Regions from separate parts of the Nesterenkonia xinjiangensis genome, predicted to be linked through region 3. Evidence: riboswitches for the same ligand, from Rfam matches in the RefSeq annotation. Region 3 holds a riboswitch; each other region holds the start of a gene.

Region 1 (5,947 bases), 550 kb from region 3:
TCGCACCCGGTCCGGGAAGGTGGCCGCCCACTCCAGAGCGCGTGCCCCGCCCATGGATCCACCGATGACCGTGCGGAACTGTGCGATCCCGAGGTGATCGGCCAGCCGGGCCTCCAGCTCGACGGAGTCCCGGATGGTGGTGAAGGGGAAGCGCGAGCCCCAGGGGCGGCCCTCCAGATCCGGCGAGGCCGGCCCGGTGGACCCGTAGCATCCGCCGACCATCGCCGGGGCGACCACGAACCACTGTGTGGTGTCGATGGGTCGCCCCGGCCCCAGCAGACCCTCCCACCAGCCCGGCGCCGGGTCGGCGTCGGTGGCGGCGACGTGGGTGTCACCGGTGAGGGCGTGCGCGACCAGGATCGCGTTGTCCCGTGCCTCGTTGAGCGTCCCCCAGGTCTCGTAGGCCAGCTGCACCTGCGGCAGGGTGCCTCCGGTCTCGAAGGTGTGCTCGCCGACGTCGACGATGGCGAGCGCACCGGCGGGACGCGGTGTCGCGGTGAGCACCTGGGCGGTCATGGGGCGGGAACTCCTGTGTCGGTCCGGGTCGGCTGGGCGATGACGGTCAGGCGGGTGTGGATGAGACGCAGTGGTCTCTCAGGTTAGCCTCAGCCCACCGGAGCAGGCTCGGAGGCCGGCGTTTTCTCACTCTGCGGACCGTCGGCACCGGCCGGGACGGCCTTGGCCAGGGCCTGCTCGAGGTCGGCGAGGATGTCCTCGATGTGCTCCAGCCCCACCGAGAGACGCACCAGACCAGGCACGACGCCGGCCGCACGCTGCTCGTCCTCGGTCAGCTGGCGGTGGGTCGTCGAGGCAGGGTGGATCACCAGGGAACGGACATCCCCGACGTTGGCCACCAGAGAATGCAGCTCCAGGGCGTCGGCCACGGCCTGGCCGGCCGGGGCGCCCCCGTCGACTTCGAAGGCCAGCACGGAGCCCACTCCCTTGGGCAGGTACCGCTGCGCCTGTTCGAACCAAGGGCTCGAGGCCAGGCCCGGGTAGCTGACCCGCTTGACCGCCGGGTGCGCCTCCAGGTACTCAGCCACCCGCTGAGCGTTCTGCACGTGACGCTCCACGCGCAGGCTCAGGGTCTCCAGGCCCAGGTTGATCTCGAAGGCGTTGTGCGGCGAGAGGGAGGGGCCGAGGTCACGGAGCAGCTGCACCCGTGCCTTGAGGATGTAGGACAGGTTGACCCCAAAGACGCCGTCGGCACCGAGGTCCCGGCCGTAGACGAGGCCGTGGTAGCTCTCGTCCGGGGTGTTGAAGCCGGGGAACCTGTCCGGGTACCGGGTGTAGTCGAAGCCGCCGGAGTCGACGATCACCCCGGCGATCGCGGTGCCGTGCCCGCCGAGGAACTTGGTGGCCGAGTGGATGACGACGTCGGCTCCGTGCTCGATCGGGCGGATGAGATAGGGGCTGGTCAGCGTGTTGTCCACGACCAGCGGGGCACCATGCTCGTGGGCCACCGCCGCGACGGCCTCGAGGTCGAGGACGTCTCCGCGCGGGTTCGCCACGACCTCACCGAAGAAGGCCCCGGTGTTCTCCCGGATCGCGGCCCTCCAGGACTCGGTGTCATCCGGGTCCTCCACGAAGGTGACCTCCACCCCGAGCTTGGGCAGGGTGTGCTTGAACAGGTTCTGGGTGCCGCCGTACAGGGAGGGCGAGGCGACGATGTGCCCGCCTGTCTCGACGATGTTCAGCAGCGCCAGGGTGGCGGCCGCCTGGCCGGAGGAGACCAGCAGCGCACCGACACCACCCTCGAGTGCGGCGATCTTGTTCTCCACCGCCTCGAGGGTGGGGTTGGTCAGCCGCGAGTAGATCGGCCCGAGCTCCTCGAGGCCGAACCGCTTGGCCGCGGCCTCGGTGCTCGGGAAGACGAAGGAGGTGGTCTGCTGGATCGGCAGCGCCCGGGCGCCGGTCACCGGGTCCGGGAATGCACCGGCGTGGATCTGCTGAGTCTCGAATCGAGGGGCCTTGGGGGTCTCTGTGGTCGTCATGGGACGTGTCTCCGTTCAATGCGGTCGCGTGGCCAGGACCGGCATCGGAGAGACTCCGGGCACGAAGACCCGAGAGACTGCACCGCGTGGCGGCCCTGTCGCGAAGGACATGGTGGTGGGCCGCACTGTGATGTGTGATGGCCCGCGCTTGCCCCACCGCATGGGCGGCAGGGCCTGGTCGTCACCCGGGGCACCCCACCGCGAACTGGAGGGTTGCCGGCCAGCAAACCGGGGTTTGACGCTGGCACTCTTGACCTGCCCCATAGTGTGCCCTGATCCCCACGATCCGGCAAGTCTGTGTCCTCGCATGTCACCGTCGGCGCGGATCACCCCGCACCCCGGCACGCCCCAGCACTCTGTCAGCCCCGCCCTCCCGGATGCGGCGCGGGCTCCACCGCGCCGATGGGGCCGCCGTCGTCGCCGCCGTCGACCAGGATGGAACGGAAGGTCGGCTTCGCGAAGTCACCCCAGATCAGCGAACCGTCCTCGTCCCGCTCATACTCCCCGGGCGGGACGATGGAGACCAGATCCCGCGGCAGGACCAGCCGTTTGCCGCCCTCGGCCTGTGAACGGCTTCCGTCGAAGAGGACGTTGCTGGAATCGACGTCTCCGGCGATCTGATCCGCCCGGCCGTCGCCCCCGGAGTGCACTGAGAGGTTGCTGCGGAAGATCCCCTGGTCCTCCGGCTCGAAGTACGGGTTGGTGCGGAAGATGTAGTTGTACCGCACGTTGTCCACCGCGGTGTTGTTGGTCAGCGTCAGCCGGCCAGGGTTGAAGTTGTCGGAGAAGCCGTCGAGGTTGTTCGCGTACGCCAGGTTTCCGGTGAGCACATGGTCCACGGGAAGCCCCTCTCCGCCCACCTTGAATCCGGTGCCGATGCCGGAGCCGGCGTTGTACCCGTCGGAGAGCTGCCCGTTGTGGTGGGCGATGTTGCCCTCCATCGTGATGGGGAAGTTGGGGCCCTCGTTCGTGCGGTTGTAGAGGTCCCAGCCGTCGTCGATGTTGTGGTGGGCCACGTTGCCGCGGAACACATTGCCCGGGCCGACCCCGAGCTTGGCCGCGAAGCCGTCCGCGTTGATGTCAGCCGGGTCCCGGTTGTCATGGGCCTCGGAGTCCACGATGAGGTTCTCGGCGGGCCAGTCCTCCGGGGCTCCGCCGCCGGAGAGCTGGAAGCCGGAGTTGCCGTTGTGGCTGAAGATCATCGAGTCGACGACGTTGTGCGATCCCGAGGAGCGCAGCCCGTTGCCGGCCGAGCGGGTGAGCTCCAGGTCGGAGACGACCCAGTGGTCGGCGTCGAGCCGGATGATCTGCTGCAGCGCGGACCGGCCGTCCACGATGACCTGTGCGCCCTCGGCGGCGGTGAGGGTCTTGGGCTCCTCCACGGTGCCGGAGTAGGCCGGGCTGAGCGAGATGGTGCTCTCGGGCTGGTATTCGCCCTCCAGCAGCTCCACCGTCTGACCGGGCAGCACGTGCTGGACCGCCGTGTGCACGTCCAGAGGGCTCTGCTCCGTCCCCTCCCCGTCCGGCGTGCCGTCGGGCGAGACCATCAGCGGGGCGTCGTGGAACTCCCGGACGGTGACCTCGACGCTGCGGGTGATCGGAGTCAGGTCGGGGCCCTCCGCAGGGTGATAGGTCGAGCTGACCGTGCTGGTGCCCTCCGGGAGGTCAAGCTGCGCGGTGAGCTCATCCTCGGCGGTGATGGGTTCCCCGGAGATCACCGTCTCCCCGTCGACGGCGACGTCCACGGTGCCCGGATGGCCGGCCGAGGCGGCGAAGGGGTAGCTGGTGGAGCCGGAGTGCTCAGGAGCACGCAGGTCGAAGGAGACCGGGGTGACCGGCTCAGGCTGCTCCGGACGGGGCTGGGTGTCGGCGTCGCTGAGGGTCAGTGAGGCCCCGGAGAAGGTCACCGCCACATTCCGTGAGGCGAAGAACCCCACGGTCATCAGGTCGGGCTCGATGTCCTGGACCCAGTCCGCCCCGTCGAGCTCGTGGGTGTGGGTCTCCGGCTCGTCCAGATGCGTGGAGGTCGTGGACATCACGAACGAGTCGTCGGTGCGCTCCAGCCGCATGGTCACCGGCTCGTCGATCGTCAGGCCGTGCCCGCCGAGGTTCGTGGCGCGACGTTCGGATCCGACAGTCCCCCACGGCTCGGTCACCCCGGTGCGGGTCATGCCGACCGGTCCCTGGCGCAGCACTGTGGAGGAGGCGTAGTTCGAGGCGGCCGGAACCTCTTCGAAACCCTCCAGCATGGGGTCCTGACGAGGGCCGCCGTTGAGGTCGCGGACCATCAGGCCTGCACCCTCCTGCCCGTTGGGGCTCGCGCCGGTCTCGGGGCCGAGCTGATGGACCGTGACCTCGGCCTCGAGCACGAAGTTGTGCTCGTTCGGGTCGAGGGTGACGTGGTAAAAGGTCAGTCCGTCATGGCCGGGGGCGAGCTTGCCGCCCCGGCTCTCCATGAAGACTTCGCCGTCGATGGTGCCCGGCTCGTCCGGGTCGGCGTGGTTGACCCCGACCTTCTCCGGCATCACGTTGGAGGAGAAGTCCAGGTCGGTGGACTGCCCGAAGGTGATCTCCTGCCACTCGAGCTCCTCGGCGGTCTGTCCCCCTGACTCGGCAGGGTCGTCTGCGGGAGTGTCGGCCCAGGCCGACGACGGCGCCAGCAGCGTCACCACCAGGGCCAGGGCACCCGCGACGGTGGTCCCGCGGACAGCGGGCGTCGTGAGTGTTCGGCGGTGGTGCGGATCGTCGATGGACGTGGTGGACGGTGGCATCTCGTCTCCCCCTCAGGAGCTGGACAGCGGTTTCCCGTCCAACCTAGACGTGATGTCGGTCACAGTGAAGCGGATTCGAGACCTGGCGCATTGCCCACTCAGCATGACGTGATGCGGCCCGCAGCGGACTGACCAGCACTCACCCACCCCCGCAGGGGAATCCGACCCGCTCAGACGCGCAGGATCAGGGCATCGCCCTGACCGCCGCCACCGCAGAGGCCTGCGGCCCCGACTCCCCCGCCGCGGCGCCCGAGCTCCAGTGCCAGATGAAGCGCCAGTCGCGCACCGGACATGCCGACCGGGTGCCCCAGAGCGATCGCACCGCCGTTGACGTTGAGCCGATCCTCCTCCAGGCCGAGCTTCCGGGCCGAGGCCACCCCGACGGCGGCGAAGGCCTCGTTGATCTCCACCAGGTCCAGCGAGGCGGGGTCGATGCCCTCCTTGGCGCAGGCGGCCGCGATCGCGTGGGCGGGCTGCAGCTGCAGCGAGGAGTCCGGCCCGGCCACCATGCCATGGGCGCCGATCTCGGCGATCCAGTCCAGCCCGAGCTCCTGGGCCTTCTCCTTGGACATGACCACCAGGGCGGCGGCGCCGTCGGAGATCTGTGAGGCTGTGCCGGCGGTGATGCTGCCCTGCTTCGCGAAGGCCGGGCGCAGCCGTCCCAGAGACTCGGCGGTGGTCTCTGGACGAATCCCCTCGTCCGCGTCGACGACGACCGGCTCGCCGCGGCGCTGCGGCACCTCCACCGGGACGATCTCCTCGGCGAAGAGGCCCTTCTCCTGCGCGGCGGCGGCGCGCTGGTGGGAGCCGGCGGCCACCCGGTCCTGCTCCTGCCGGGAGACCTCAGACTCGCCGGTGTTGCAGGACTCCGTGAGCGCCCCCATGGCCTGGGAGGTCGCCTGGTCATAGAGCGCGTCATAGGCCATGGAGTCCACCAGGGCCGTGTCCCCATACTTGGTGCCGGTCCGCGAATCGGGCAGCAGGTGCGGGGCGTTGGACATCGACTCCATGCCGCCGGCGAGGACGATCTCACACTCGCCGGCGCGGATCAGCTGGTCCGCGGAGGCCACGGCGTTGAGCCCGGAGAGACAGACCTTGTTGATCGTGATGGACGGCACCGAGGCCGGGACGCCGGCCCCGAGCGCTGCGGTGCGAGCCGGATTCTGCCCGGCGCCGGCCTGG
Region 2 (5,947 bases), 600 kb from region 3:
GACTCCTTCCCGGACTACTGGGAGTTTTTGGAGCCCCGCCTGCTCGAAGCCTGGCGGCTGCTCGATGAGACCGGGACCCTCTACCTGCACCTCGATTACCGCGAGGTCCACTACGCCAAGGTCATGTGCGATGTGATCTTCGGGCGGGACAGCTTCCTCAATGAGATCATCTGGGCCTATGACTACGGCGCCCGTACACGGAAGCGCTGGCCCACCAAGCACGAGACCATCCTGGTCTATGTGAAGGACCCCTCGAAGTACCACTTCGACTCCGAGGAGGTCGACCGCGAGCCCTACATGGCCCCCGGTCTCGTGACCCCGGAGAAGGCCGCCCGGGGCAAGCTGCCCACCGACGTCTGGTGGCACACGATCGTCTCCCCGACGGGCAGGGAGAAGACCGGTTACCCCACGCAGAAGCCCGTGGGCCTGGTCCGCCGCATGGTGCAGGCCTCCTCGCGCCCCGGCGACTGGGTGCTCGACTTCTTCGCCGGGTCCGGGACGCTCGGCGCGGCCGCCGTCGAGACCGACCGTCGGTTCGTCTGCATCGACTCCTCCGCGGAAGCCGTGGACGTCATGGCCTCGCGCCTCGAAGAGCACGCGGAGGTGCATCGGGCGCTGCGCGAGGACACTGTGGCAGATGCCGTCCTGGTCGGCGATGAGAGGGAGGCCCCGGCATCATGATCGAGTTCGACCAGGTGACCAAGACCTATCCGGACGGCACGACGGCGGTGCGCAGCTTCAGCCTGACCGTGCCCTCCCACACGACCACAGTGCTGCTGGGCTCCTCCGGCTGCGGCAAGACCACGCTGCTGCGCATGGTCAATCGGATGGTGGAGCCGACCTCCGGGGCGGTGCGCATCGACGGCCAGGACATCGCCGCCCGCCCACCGGTGCAGCTGCGGCGCAGCATCGGATACGTCATGCAGCATTCCGGGCTGATGCCGCACCGTCGGGTGCTGGACAACATCGCCACCGTGCCCCGGCTCAACGGGGTCTCCCGCGCGGAGGCGCATGGGCGCGCCAGGGACCTCATGGAGCTGGTGGATCTGTCTGCCGAGCTGGCGCAGCGTTTCCCGGGCCAGCTCTCCGGGGGGCAGCAGCAGAGGGTCGGTGTGGCGCGTGCGCTGGCCGATGACCCGAACATCCTGCTGATGGACGAGCCCTTCGGCGCGGTGGATCCTCTGGTGCGTGTGGAGCTTCAGGTGCAGCTGAAGCGGCTGCAGGAGGACCTGCGCAAGACGACCATCTTCGTCACCCATGACATCGACGAGGCGCTCACCCTGGGCGACCAGATCGTGGTGCTGCGCGCCGGGGGAGAAGTGGCGCAGGTCGGTTCTCCCCGCGAGCTCGTGGAGGACCCGGCCGACGCCTTCGTCTCGCGCTTCCTGGGTCTGGAGGAAGGCCGGCGTCGCCTCCATGCCTCACCCCGCGCCGACGGCGGGTGGACCGTCACCGACGGAGTCGGGCGGCCGGTGGGACTGATCGACGGAGCCGCTGGCGCCGAGAGCCTGGGTCATCTGCCCGGAGAGCACTGATGGAGTGGATCCTGGCGAACCTGCCACGCATCCTCGGCCTGACCGCGGACCACCTCCTGCTCAGTCTTCCTGCCGTGGCGGCCGCGTTCCTGATCTCCCTGCCGGTGGGGCGACTCGCCGATCGGCTCGGGCGGCTCCGTGAGCCGCTTCTCGGCTCGGTGGGGCTGCTCTACGCGATCCCGTCCCTGCCACTGTTCATCGTCCTGCCGATCCTGATCGGTACCGGCGTCCGTGACAGCCTGAACGTCATCGTCGCCCTCACCCTCTTCGGCCTGGCCCTGATGGCCCGTTCCTCCGCGGACGCCTTCGCCGCCGTCTCCGAGGACGTCCGGCTGGCCGCCACGGCGGTGGGCCACTCCCGGTGGGGCGGGTTCCTCACCGTGGAGCTTCCGCTGGCCGGGCCGGCGCTGCTCGCCGGGCTCCGGGTGGTGTCGGTGAGCACCATCAGCATGGTCAGCGTGTCCGCGGTGCTGGGGGTGACCAGCCTCGGATCGTTGTTCACCGACGGGTTTCAGCGCGGCATCGTGCCCTCGATCGTGGCGGGCATCGTGATGACGGTGCTGCTCGCCGTCGTCGTGGACCTGCTGCTGGTGGCGCTGGGTCGGTGGATCATGCCCTGGCAGCGCCCCCGGATCCGGGCAGGTGCGGCATGAACCAGCTCGTCGAAGCGCTCCACTGGGTGCTCAGCGCCGAAGCCTGGACCGGTCCCGGCGGGCTCGGGGCGCGCACGGCCGAACACCTCTGGTACACCCTGATCGCGGTCGGACTCTCGGTGCTGGTGGCTCTGCCGGCGGGCCTGATCATCGGCCATACGGGCCGGGGGCGTGCCGTGGCGGTGCTCTCCACCGGAGCCGCACGCGCGCTGCCCACTCTGGGGCTGATCACGCTGGCCGCACTGGCGGTGGGCATCGGACTCACAGCCCCGATGATCGCCTTCGTGGTGCTCGCGGTGCCCTCGATCATCGCAGGGGCATACTCCGGCGTGGAAGCAGTGGATCGGCGGGTGGTCGACGCGGCCCGCGCACAGGGGCTGAGTCCCTGGCAGGTGCTGACCACGGTCGAGGTGCCGCTGGGGCTGAGGATGATCCTCGGCGGCATTCGCCTGGCGACGCTCCAGGTCATCGCCACAGCCACGCTGGCCGCCTACGTGGGTGCCGGGGGCTTGGGGCGGCCGCTGTTCCTGGGCCTGCGCAACCATGACTATGCCATGATGCTGGGAGCGTCGCTCATGGTCATCGCCGTGGCGGTCCTGGTCGACGCCATGTTCGTCATCGCCCAGCGGACGCTCAGGAGGATCCCCGGGATCGTCTGAGCCTCAGGAGAGGATGGTCCCCGTGCCCTGCCCCATCAGTGAATCTTCCGGCCCCCGGGCCGTTCGTATGCGTCTCGCCCTCTCCCTGGGCGGCGTGGCCGCTCTCGGTCTGACCGCCTGTGCAGCGGATGATCCGCTGGCGGAGGGCGGGGGTGGCGACGACGGCGGGGGAGAAGGGGGCCCGATCGTCGTCGGCTCCCAGCAGTACTACTCGAACACGATCATCGCGGAGCTGTACGCCCAGCGCCTGGAGGCGGCCGGCCACGAGGTGGACCGGCAGTTCGACATCGGCCAGCGGGAGGTCTACATGCCGGAGCTGGAGGCCGGGGACATCGACGTCTTCCCCGAGTACGCCGGGAACCTGCTGCAGTATGTGGATCCGGAGTCGGAGGCCGCGGACCTGGAGAGCATCCTGAGCGGTCTCGAGGAGGGCCTGCCGGAGGGGATCACCGCGCTGGCGCCTGCCGAGGCCACCGATCAGGACAGCTTCGTGGTCACCGAGGATTTCGCCCAGGAGAACGGGCTCAGCAGCGTGGGGGATCTGGCCGGGGTCGAGGAGGAGCTGCGGATCGCGGCGAACTCCGAGTTCGAGACCCGTCCCTACGGGCCGGACGGCCTCCAGGAGGTCTACGGGGTGGAGGTCACCCTGGTGCCGGTGGAGGACTCCGGCGGGCCGTTGACCGTGCAGGCGCTGCTGGACGGGGACGTGCAGGTGGCCGACATCTACAGCGCCGATCCCGCCATCGAGGCCAATGACCTGGTCATGCTGGAGGACCCGGAGGATCTGGTGCTTCCCCAGAACATCGTCCCCCTGGTCTCGGAGGCCGTGGATGAGGAGGCGGCGGCGCTGATCGAGGAGGTCAACGCGGAGCTGACCCAGGAGGAGCTCAACGGACTCAACGCCGTCAGCGTCGATGACCAGGCCGCGGCCGCGGACGTCGCCACCCAGTGGCTCGAGGAGCAGGGGCTCGACGACGCCTGAGCACCTCCGCCTCTCATCGAGTGGGGGATCCAGTGCCGCTATGGCGCCGATGTCGCCTGAAAGCGGTAGCGAATCCCCCACTCGACGGGATCGGCAGCGCGTCCGCGGCTCCGTCGCGACCACCGCGCAATCCTGAATGAACACATGAACATAGATGACGGCATATGACGTCTTATCTTCTCCTGTGCCCTGACGTGCAGTAGCGTGGTGCTCACCACCGACCATCCAGAGCGGCCGAGAGATCTGGCTCCACGACGCCGCAGCAACCCGGGAGAGCCGGGTGCTCACGCCAGAACCGATGGAGGAGCATGAGCACCGATGTGTCTGCCGTGTCCACTCGCCGGCCGCAGAAGCGCCCGAACGGACAGTGGAAGATCGATGGCACCGAGCCGCTGAACCACAACGAAGAGTTCAAACAGGCCGACAACGGATTGAACGTCCGCGAGCGCATCGAGACGATCTACTCGAAGCAGGGCTTCGACTCCATCGACCAGGACGACCTGCGCGGCCGCTTCCGCTGGTGGGGTCTCTACACCCAGCGTCGCCCGGGAGTGCCGGCAGGCGCGCACAACTCGCTGCCGCCCGAAGAAGTGGATGACAAGTACTTCATGCTCCGGGTGCGCATAGACGGCGGCGCGCTGAGCACCGAGCAGCTGCGAGTCATCGGGGAGATCTCCCGGGAGTTCGCCCGGGACACCGCCGACGTCACCGACCGGCAGAACATCCAGCTGCACTGGGTCGGGGTGGAGGACGTCCCGGAGATCTGGCGCCGTCTCGAATCCGTCGGCCTGGGCACCACCGAGGCCTGCGGGGACACCCCGCGGGTGATCCTCGGTTCCCCTGTGGCCGGCATCGCCGCCGACGAGATCATCGATCCCACCCCGGTCATCCAGGAGATCGCACAGCTCTACATCGGAGACCCGGAGCTGGCGAACCTGCCGCGCAAGTACAAGTCGGCCATCACCGGCCACCCCTCCCAGGACGTCGTCCATGAGATCAACGACTTCGCGCTGGTCGGCGTCGTGCACCCCGACCACGGCCCCGGCTACGACCTGTGGGTCGGGGGCGGACTCTCCACCAATGCCCGGCTGGCCGAGCGGCTGGGGGTCTTCGTCCGGCAGGAGGAGGCCGCCGAGGTCTGGCACGCCGTCACCCAGACCTTCCGCGACTACGGTTTCCGTCGGCTGCGGAACAAGGCCCGGCTGAAGTTCCTGCTGGCCGAATGGGGTCCTGAGAAGTTCCGTCGGATCATCGAGGACGAGTACCTCGGCCGGCGTCTCACCGACGGCCCGGCGCCCGCCGCCCCGGACACCCCGGGAGACCACGTGGGCGTCCACCGGCAGAAGGACGGGAAGTTCTACATCGGGATCACCCCCACGGTGGGTCGGGTCTCCGGCACGCTGCTGGTCCAGCTGGCCGATCTGCTCGAGAAGCACGGCTCCCACCGGCTGCGCACCACCCCCCATCAGAAGCTGGTGGTCCTCGACATCCCGGAGGAGGAGGTCGAGGCCGCCTCCGCCGCGCTGGCTGACCTGGGGCTGGACCCCCGGCCGAGCGTCTTCCGCCGCTCCACCATCGCCTGCACCGGCATCGAGTTCTGCAAGCTGGCCATCGTGGAGACCAAGACCACCGCGGCTCGGACCATCGACGCCCTGGAGGAGCGCCTGGCCGACGTCGCCGACCAGATGCCGGTGCGGCTGACCCTGCACATCAACGGCTGCCCCAACTCCTGCGCCCGCATCCAGACCGCAGACATCGGGCTCAAGGGCCAGCTGCTGCCCGACGGCGACGGCGGCACGAGCCCGGGGTTCCAGGTCCATCTCGGCGGAGGCCTCACCTTCGTGGACCGTGACGAGGCTGGCCTGGGGCGCACCGTGCGCGGACTGAAGGTCACCGCCGAGGAGCTTGTCGACTATGTGGAGCTGCTGGTGCGCCGCTATCTCGCAGGACGCCAGACGGGCGAGACCTTCGCCCGATGGAGCCACCGCGTGGACGAGTCCGAGCTGCAGAAGGAGGTCGAGCCGGTATGACGGCCACGACTGACCCCCAGACCGGCCAGCAGCTGCGGGCGCTGGCCGCCGCCGGCGCCGAGGAGCTCGGCTGGAACGCCCCTGCCGA
Region 3 (5,947 bases):
CCACATCCGCCGCTTCGTGGACCGGGTGGTCACCTTCACCCCCTGCCCCGAGTGCGAGGGCACCCGGCTCACTGCTGCGGCCCGCTCCTCGAAGATCGCCGGGATCAGCATCGCCGAGGCCTGCGCCATGCAGATCTCCGACCTCGCCGCCTGGGTCCGCGGGCTCGAGGAGCCCTCCGTCGGTCCGCTGCTGACCACCCTGGGGGAGACCCTGGACTCCTTCGTGGAGATCGGGCTGGGCTATCTGAGCCTGGATCGGCCCGCCGGCACGCTCTCCGGGGGTGAGGCCCAACGCACCAAGATGATCCGACACTTGGGATCGGCGCTGACCGATGTCACCTACGTCTTCGACGAGCCCACCATCGGGCTGCACCCGCACGACATCGCTCGAATGAACGACCTGCTGCTGCGCCTGCGGGACAAGGGAAACACGGTCCTGGTGGTGGAGCACAAGCCCGAGACGATCGCGGTGGCGGACCACATCATCGACCTCGGCCCGCTGGCCGGTTCCGGGGGCGGGGAGGTGGTCTACGCCGGCGATCTCGCCGGGCTGCGCACCGCCGGGACCCTGACCGGGAACCACTTCGACGACCGCGCCCGCCTCAAGGAGGCCGGGCGGACGCGTGACGGCGTCATCGAGGTCCGCGGGGCGACGCAGAACAACCTCACCGGGGTCGATGTCGACATCCCCACCGGCGTGCTCACCGTGGTCACCGGGGTGGCCGGGTCGGGGAAGACCTCGCTGATCCACGGCAACGTCGCCGGGCTGGACGGCGTCGTGGTGGTGGACCAGGCCGGGATCAAGGGGTCGCGACGCTCCAACCCGGCCACCTACACAGGGCTGCTGGACCCCATCCGGAAGGCCTTCGCGAAGGCCAACGGGGTCAAGCCCGCGCTGTTCAGCGCGAACTCCGAGGGTGCCTGCCCCACCTGCAAGGGTGCCGGGGTGGTCTTCACTGAGCTGGGCGTGATGGAGACGGTGGAGACGCCCTGCGAGGAGTGCGAGGGCCGCCGGTTCCAGGCCGCGGTGCTGGACTTCACTCTGGGCGGGAAGAACATCAGCGAAGTGCTGCACCTCTCCGTGGACGAGGCCCTGGAGTTCTTCTCTGCGGGAGAGTCCCGGATCCCCGCGGCGGGGAAGATCCTGCAGCGACTCTCCGACGTCGGGCTGGGGTACCTGACCGTGGGGCAGCCGCTGAACTCACTCTCCGGAGGAGAGCGGCAGCGACTCAAGCTCGCGGTCCACATTGGCGACGACGGCGGCACCTTCATCCTGGACGAGCCCACCACCGGCCTGCACCTGGCCGACGTGGAGCAGCTGCTGCGGCTGCTGGACCGGCTGGTGGACGCCGGCCGCACGGTGATCGTGATCGAGCATCATCAGGCGGTGATGGCCCACGCGGACTGGATCATCGATCTGGGCCCCGGGGCCGGTCACGACGGCGGCCGGGTGGTCTTCGAGGGGACGCCCGCGGAGCTGGTGGAGTCGGCTCGCGGGGCCGGGGCCACGCTGACCGGGCAGCACCTGGCCGCCTACGTGGGGACCTGACGACTTCCGCCGCCCGCCGCCAGGTGCCCCAGCCCGTCCACTTCATCGATTGGGCGATTTGCACGCTTCTGAGGCCCGAATCGGCGTCCAAAAGCGATCACATCGCCCAATCGATGCATCGGAAGCCGCGGCCGATGACGCCCTGTGACATCACCGTTGCACCGGGGCGCGGCGGCAGAGATGCTCGAGAAGGAATCACGAGCACCCGCCATCACGGACCTGGCCGGCGGGGCGGCAACCCTCACTCTGCACCGGGGTGCCCCCAGGGGACGATTCGACGCCGCCGGGTCCCCGGCCGGCGTCAGGAGAGCGCCGCGGCGGATGCGGCGCGAGGCAGATCGAGAGGCCAGCGCATGACTCAGTACGCCAGCATCGACACCGACACGCAGCAGGAGGCCCAGGATCGCGCCCAGCGCCTGGAGAAGGCCGGACGCGACTGGAGCAGCCGCATCGACCAGGACCCGGCACACGCGGGGCTGGTGTTCCGCGCCCGTGGGGAGGGCATCGGATCGGTCGCCACCCGGATCACCTCCGGGCGGCATGAGTTCGTCCTCGACGAGCCGGCCGCGCTCGCCGGCGACGATGCCGGCACCAGCCCGGTGGAGGCCGCCCTGGCCGGGCTCATCTCCTGCCAGGTCGTGATCTACCGGCTCTACGCCCAGCAGTTGGGGATCGAGCTGGAGGACATCAGCATCGAGGCCGAGGGTGACCTCGACGTCCGAGGTCTCCTCGGAGGAGCCGACGAGGTCCGGCCTGGGTTCTCCGAGGTCCGGCTGAAGGTCTCGCTCACCGGCCCGGAGAGCTCAGAACGCTATGTGGAGCTGCAGCGGACTGTGGACGAGCACTGCCCGGTGATGGACATCTTCCGCAACCCGGTGCCGGTCCAGGTGCAGGTCTCCTCCTCCGCCTCCTGAGCAACACATCCCTGCGGACCAGGGACAGTAGAGTCGGCAAAGAGCCCGCGTCACTCCACCCGTGGGGCTGCCCTGTGAACGCCGGACCGGAAGAAGCACATGGACCTCACATCCACTCGTAAGCACCTGAAGTCTCTGGGCATCGCCCACGGTCTGACCAATGCACTCATCGCCCAGGAGGCTCTCGCCCGGGACATTGAGATCGCGCCGGATGAGAAGAGCAGACTGACCATGCGGTGGAAGGGCCGGCGCATCTGGTTCGACGCCGCCCGGTCCAACATCAACAACTCGCTGGCCCGCCGCTGCACGTTGCACAAGGACGTCGCGAGCCGTCTGCTCCGCACCTACGATGTCCCGGCGCCGCACAACGCCGTGTTCTCAGCCAGGGATGTTGAGCTGGCCTGGCAATGGGCCGAGCCCCGCCTGCCGGTGGTCATCAAGCCCAGCGACGGAGGCGAAGGCGAGCAGGTCCACCTGGACCTTCGTGACCGCGCCGCCTTCCGCGAGGCGTTCAGCGCCGTCGGCGCAGCTGCGGAGGGCGTACTGGTGGAGGAGTTCGTGCCCGGCGTGGAGCACCGTGTGCTCCTGGTGCATGGCAAGGTGGTGGCCGCCACGCGACGCATCCCGGCTCATGTCGACGGTGACGGGGAACACACGGTGGCCGACCTCGTGGCGCACAAGAACATCGCCCGTGCGGTGTTGGAGAACCCGGTGCATTGGGACGTTCCGCTGGATGACATCAGCCGGTCGGTGATGGCTGAGCAGGGGTTCACGGAGAGCATGGTCCCTGCGGAGGGCCAGCGAGTCTGGATCCGCCGCAACTCGAACATCCACAGTGGGGGTGACGCCATGGACGCCACTGATGACCTGACTGCAGAGGAGGTCGACATGGCGGAGAAGGTCGTGCGGGCGATCCCGGGCCTCCGACTGGTGGGGCTCGACATGCTGCTGCCCCGCGACGGCGAAGGGGACGCCCCTCGCGTGCTTGAGGTCAACTCCAGTCCGATGCTCTCCGGCCACCATTTTCCCTGGATCGGGAAGCCACGCGACGCCGCGGGCGCGCTTCTCTCGGGCATGTACCCCGACTCTCCGGCCCGCCGTCGTACCGTGTAGACTGTCCTGCTGGCCTGGACGGCCTCACACCGTCCGGTCCGGCAATTTCCGTCAAGTTGTGTATCTACCTGGTGGCGCTCGTCGAGCAGCGCGCCAAGGCGGCACTGCATCAGTGAGTGCGCTGCAGGAGGTGCGTGATGATGACAACTCTCGAATCCGACCGCCAGGACGGGCCCCGCCCAGGGCTCCACGATGACGGCCCCAGCCTGTTCCGTGCGGCCGGCCCGTCGTACTTCCCCGTGGCGCTCATCGCGCGCTTCCCCTACGCGATGATCGTCGTCGGGGTGCTGACACTGGTGGTCTCCGCCCGTGGCTCGCTGGGGCTGGGCGGGCTGACCTCCGCCATGGTGGGGCTGGGTGCGGTGCTGTGCGCCCCGCTCGTCGGCGCTGCCGCGGACCGGTGGGGGCAGCGGGTCGTGATCCTCTGCGCCGGGCTGGCCAGCACGGTCACGCTGCTGGTGATGGCCTGGGTCGCCTATTCCCCGCTGCCGGACTATGCCGTGCTGATCTCCGCGCTGCTCATCGGCGCGACCACCCCGCAGATCCCGCCGATGTCTCGTACCAGACTGGTCGGGATCATTCTGCGGCGACTTCCGATCGCCCGGCAGAACCGGACCCTGAGCCGCACCATGGCCTATGAGTCGGCGGCGGACGAGGTGACCTTCGTCTTCGGTCCGATGATCGTGGGCATCCTCGCCGCGATGATCAACCCCGCCGCTCCTGTGGTGGGAGCGGCGCTGCTGACTCTGGTCTTCGTGACCTCCTTCGCCCTGCATCGCAGCGTGCAGGCGGTGCGTCCGGTCCAGGGCGAGCGCGCGCTCGCCGCCCCGGTGCGTGACCTGTTCCGCGGCTCGCTGCTGACCGTGCTCGTCGGGGCGCTGGGCATCGGACTGTTCTTCGGTGCGGTGCTGACCTCGTTGACCTCCTTCATGTCCGACGCCGGCCAGGGCGAGAGCGCCGGACTGGTCTACGGGGTCATGGGCATCGGTTCGGCCGCGTTCGCGCTGGGGTCGGGGCTCTTCCCGGAGCGGTTCTCGCTGCGGGCGCGCTGGCTGGTCTTCGCCGGGCTGATGCTGGCCGGCACCCTCATGCTGCCCTTCGTCACCGGTCTCGGCGGCATGCTCGCGGTGCTGGGGCTGATCGGCATCGGCCTGGGCCCCACTCTGGTGACGGTGTTCAGCCTGGTCTCGGCGCGCAGCCCCCGCGGACGAGCCGCCACGGCGATGACCGTGGCGACCACCGGCATCGTGGTCGGTCAGTCGGCGTCCTCGGCGCTGGTCGGTCAGGTCGGCGAGCACCTGGGAACCGGGGTCGCGCTCGTGGCGCCGATGCTCGCAGCCGCGGTGGTGCTGGGGGCAGGGACGGTCAACTGGCGGATGGCCGCCTCCGAGACCATCACCCGCTGAGACTCTCACGCGCCGAGACCATCACCCGCTGCTCAGGCCGGGGCCGGGGTCAGCCTCCGGTGCGCAGGGATTTCAGGATCTTCATCGGGAAGCGGGAGTTGACGTTCGCGATGCCGGGGATAGCCATGACCTTCTCGGTGAGGAAGCGCTCGTACGCCTCGAGCCCCTCCACGGCGATGCGCACGTGGTAGTCCGGTGATCCGAAGAGCCTGTGCAGCTCCAGGACCTCGTCGAAGGACTCCATGGTCTCCTCGAACTCGAGCACCACGGGCCGCCGGAAGCCCTCGAGGTCCACATCCAGCAGCACCTCGAAGTTCCGGCCGACGGCGGCGGGGTTGATCTCGGCCCGGTAGCCGAGGATGACGCCGTCGTGCTCCAGCCGCTGTACCCGTCGCAGGCAGGGCCCCGGGGTGAGGCCGATCTTCTCGGCGAGCTCGACGTTCGAGATCCTCCCGTTGTCCTCGAGCTCTGCGATGATTGCGTGGTCCAGAGAGTCCATACCTCAAGTGTTGCACGTCGGAGGGGTCAACCTGGCGTATTCGCCACCATATTCTGGGGCATTCCTGAAATCATCGGGGCATGGAGAATCAACAGTGCTCGAGCCTGCGCCAGGCTCACTCGAATGCACGACGCCGGGAGGTCGCCCAGGGCTTGCGCGCCTCGCTCGCCGCCGGGTTGGGTCTCTTCCCCATCGGGGTGGCCCTGGGCATGCTCGTGGTCCAGTCCGGGCTGCCCTGGTGGGTGGCGCCGCTGCTCTCCGCGGTGGTCTTCACCGGGTCCCTGGAGCTGCTGCTGGTCGGGATGATCGCCTCGGTGACCCCGCTGGCCACCATCGCGCTGACCACTCTGCTCGTGAACTTCCGCCACGCCTTCTATGCGGTGAGCTTCCCGCTGCGGGCCGTGCGTTCGCCGCTGGGGAAGGCCTACTCCATGCATGCCCTGGTCGACGAGGCCTATGCGGTCAC

Evidence for each region. A riboswitch is a leader RNA that binds a small molecule or an ion and turns the genes downstream of it on or off. The one in region 3 is predicted to bind S-adenosylmethionine.
Region 1: it holds a riboswitch for S-adenosylmethionine, as region 3 does, so the genes downstream of both, HNR09_RS11355 (O-acetylhomoserine aminocarboxypropyltransferase/cysteine synthase family protein) here and HNR09_RS08965 (OsmC family protein) in region 3, are expected to answer to the same signal.
Region 2: it holds a riboswitch for S-adenosylmethionine, as region 3 does, so the genes downstream of both, HNR09_RS11595 (nitrite/sulfite reductase) here and HNR09_RS08965 (OsmC family protein) in region 3, are expected to answer to the same signal.

Annotation. Positions count from the first base shown of each region.
Region 1 is NZ_JACCFY010000001.1:2,512,924-2,518,870, reverse strand. Features, by position in the region: gene metX (homoserine O-acetyltransferase MetX) at 1-516, opposite strand, end outside; gene HNR09_RS11355 (O-acetylhomoserine aminocarboxypropyltransferase/cysteine synthase family protein) at 606-1,994, opposite strand; SAM riboswitch class IV at 2,134-2,250, opposite strand; gene HNR09_RS11350 (right-handed parallel beta-helix repeat-containing protein) at 2,354-4,765, opposite strand; gene HNR09_RS11345 (acetyl-CoA C-acetyltransferase) at 4,936-5,947, opposite strand, start outside.
Region 2 is NZ_JACCFY010000001.1:2,565,472-2,571,418, forward strand. Features, by position in the region: gene HNR09_RS11570 (DNA-methyltransferase) at 1-681, shown strand, start outside; gene HNR09_RS11575 (ABC transporter ATP-binding protein) at 678-1,535, shown strand; gene HNR09_RS11580 (ABC transporter permease) at 1,535-2,188, shown strand; gene HNR09_RS11585 (ABC transporter permease) at 2,185-2,847, shown strand; gene HNR09_RS11590 (ABC transporter substrate-binding protein) at 2,915-3,829, shown strand; SAM riboswitch class I at 4,048-4,134, shown strand; gene HNR09_RS11595 (nitrite/sulfite reductase) at 4,138-5,859, shown strand; gene HNR09_RS11600 (phosphoadenylyl-sulfate reductase) at 5,856-5,947, shown strand, end outside.
Region 3 is NZ_JACCFY010000001.1:1,961,643-1,967,589, forward strand. Features, by position in the region: gene HNR09_RS08960 (excinuclease ABC subunit UvrA) at 1-1,549, shown strand, start outside; SAM riboswitch class IV at 1,743-1,862, shown strand; gene HNR09_RS08965 (OsmC family protein) at 1,903-2,463, shown strand; gene HNR09_RS08970 (ATP-grasp domain-containing protein) at 2,563-3,576, shown strand; gene HNR09_RS08975 (MFS transporter) at 3,714-4,982, shown strand; gene HNR09_RS08980 (Lrp/AsnC family transcriptional regulator) at 5,032-5,481, opposite strand; gene HNR09_RS08985 (AzlC family ABC transporter permease) at 5,562-5,947, shown strand, end outside.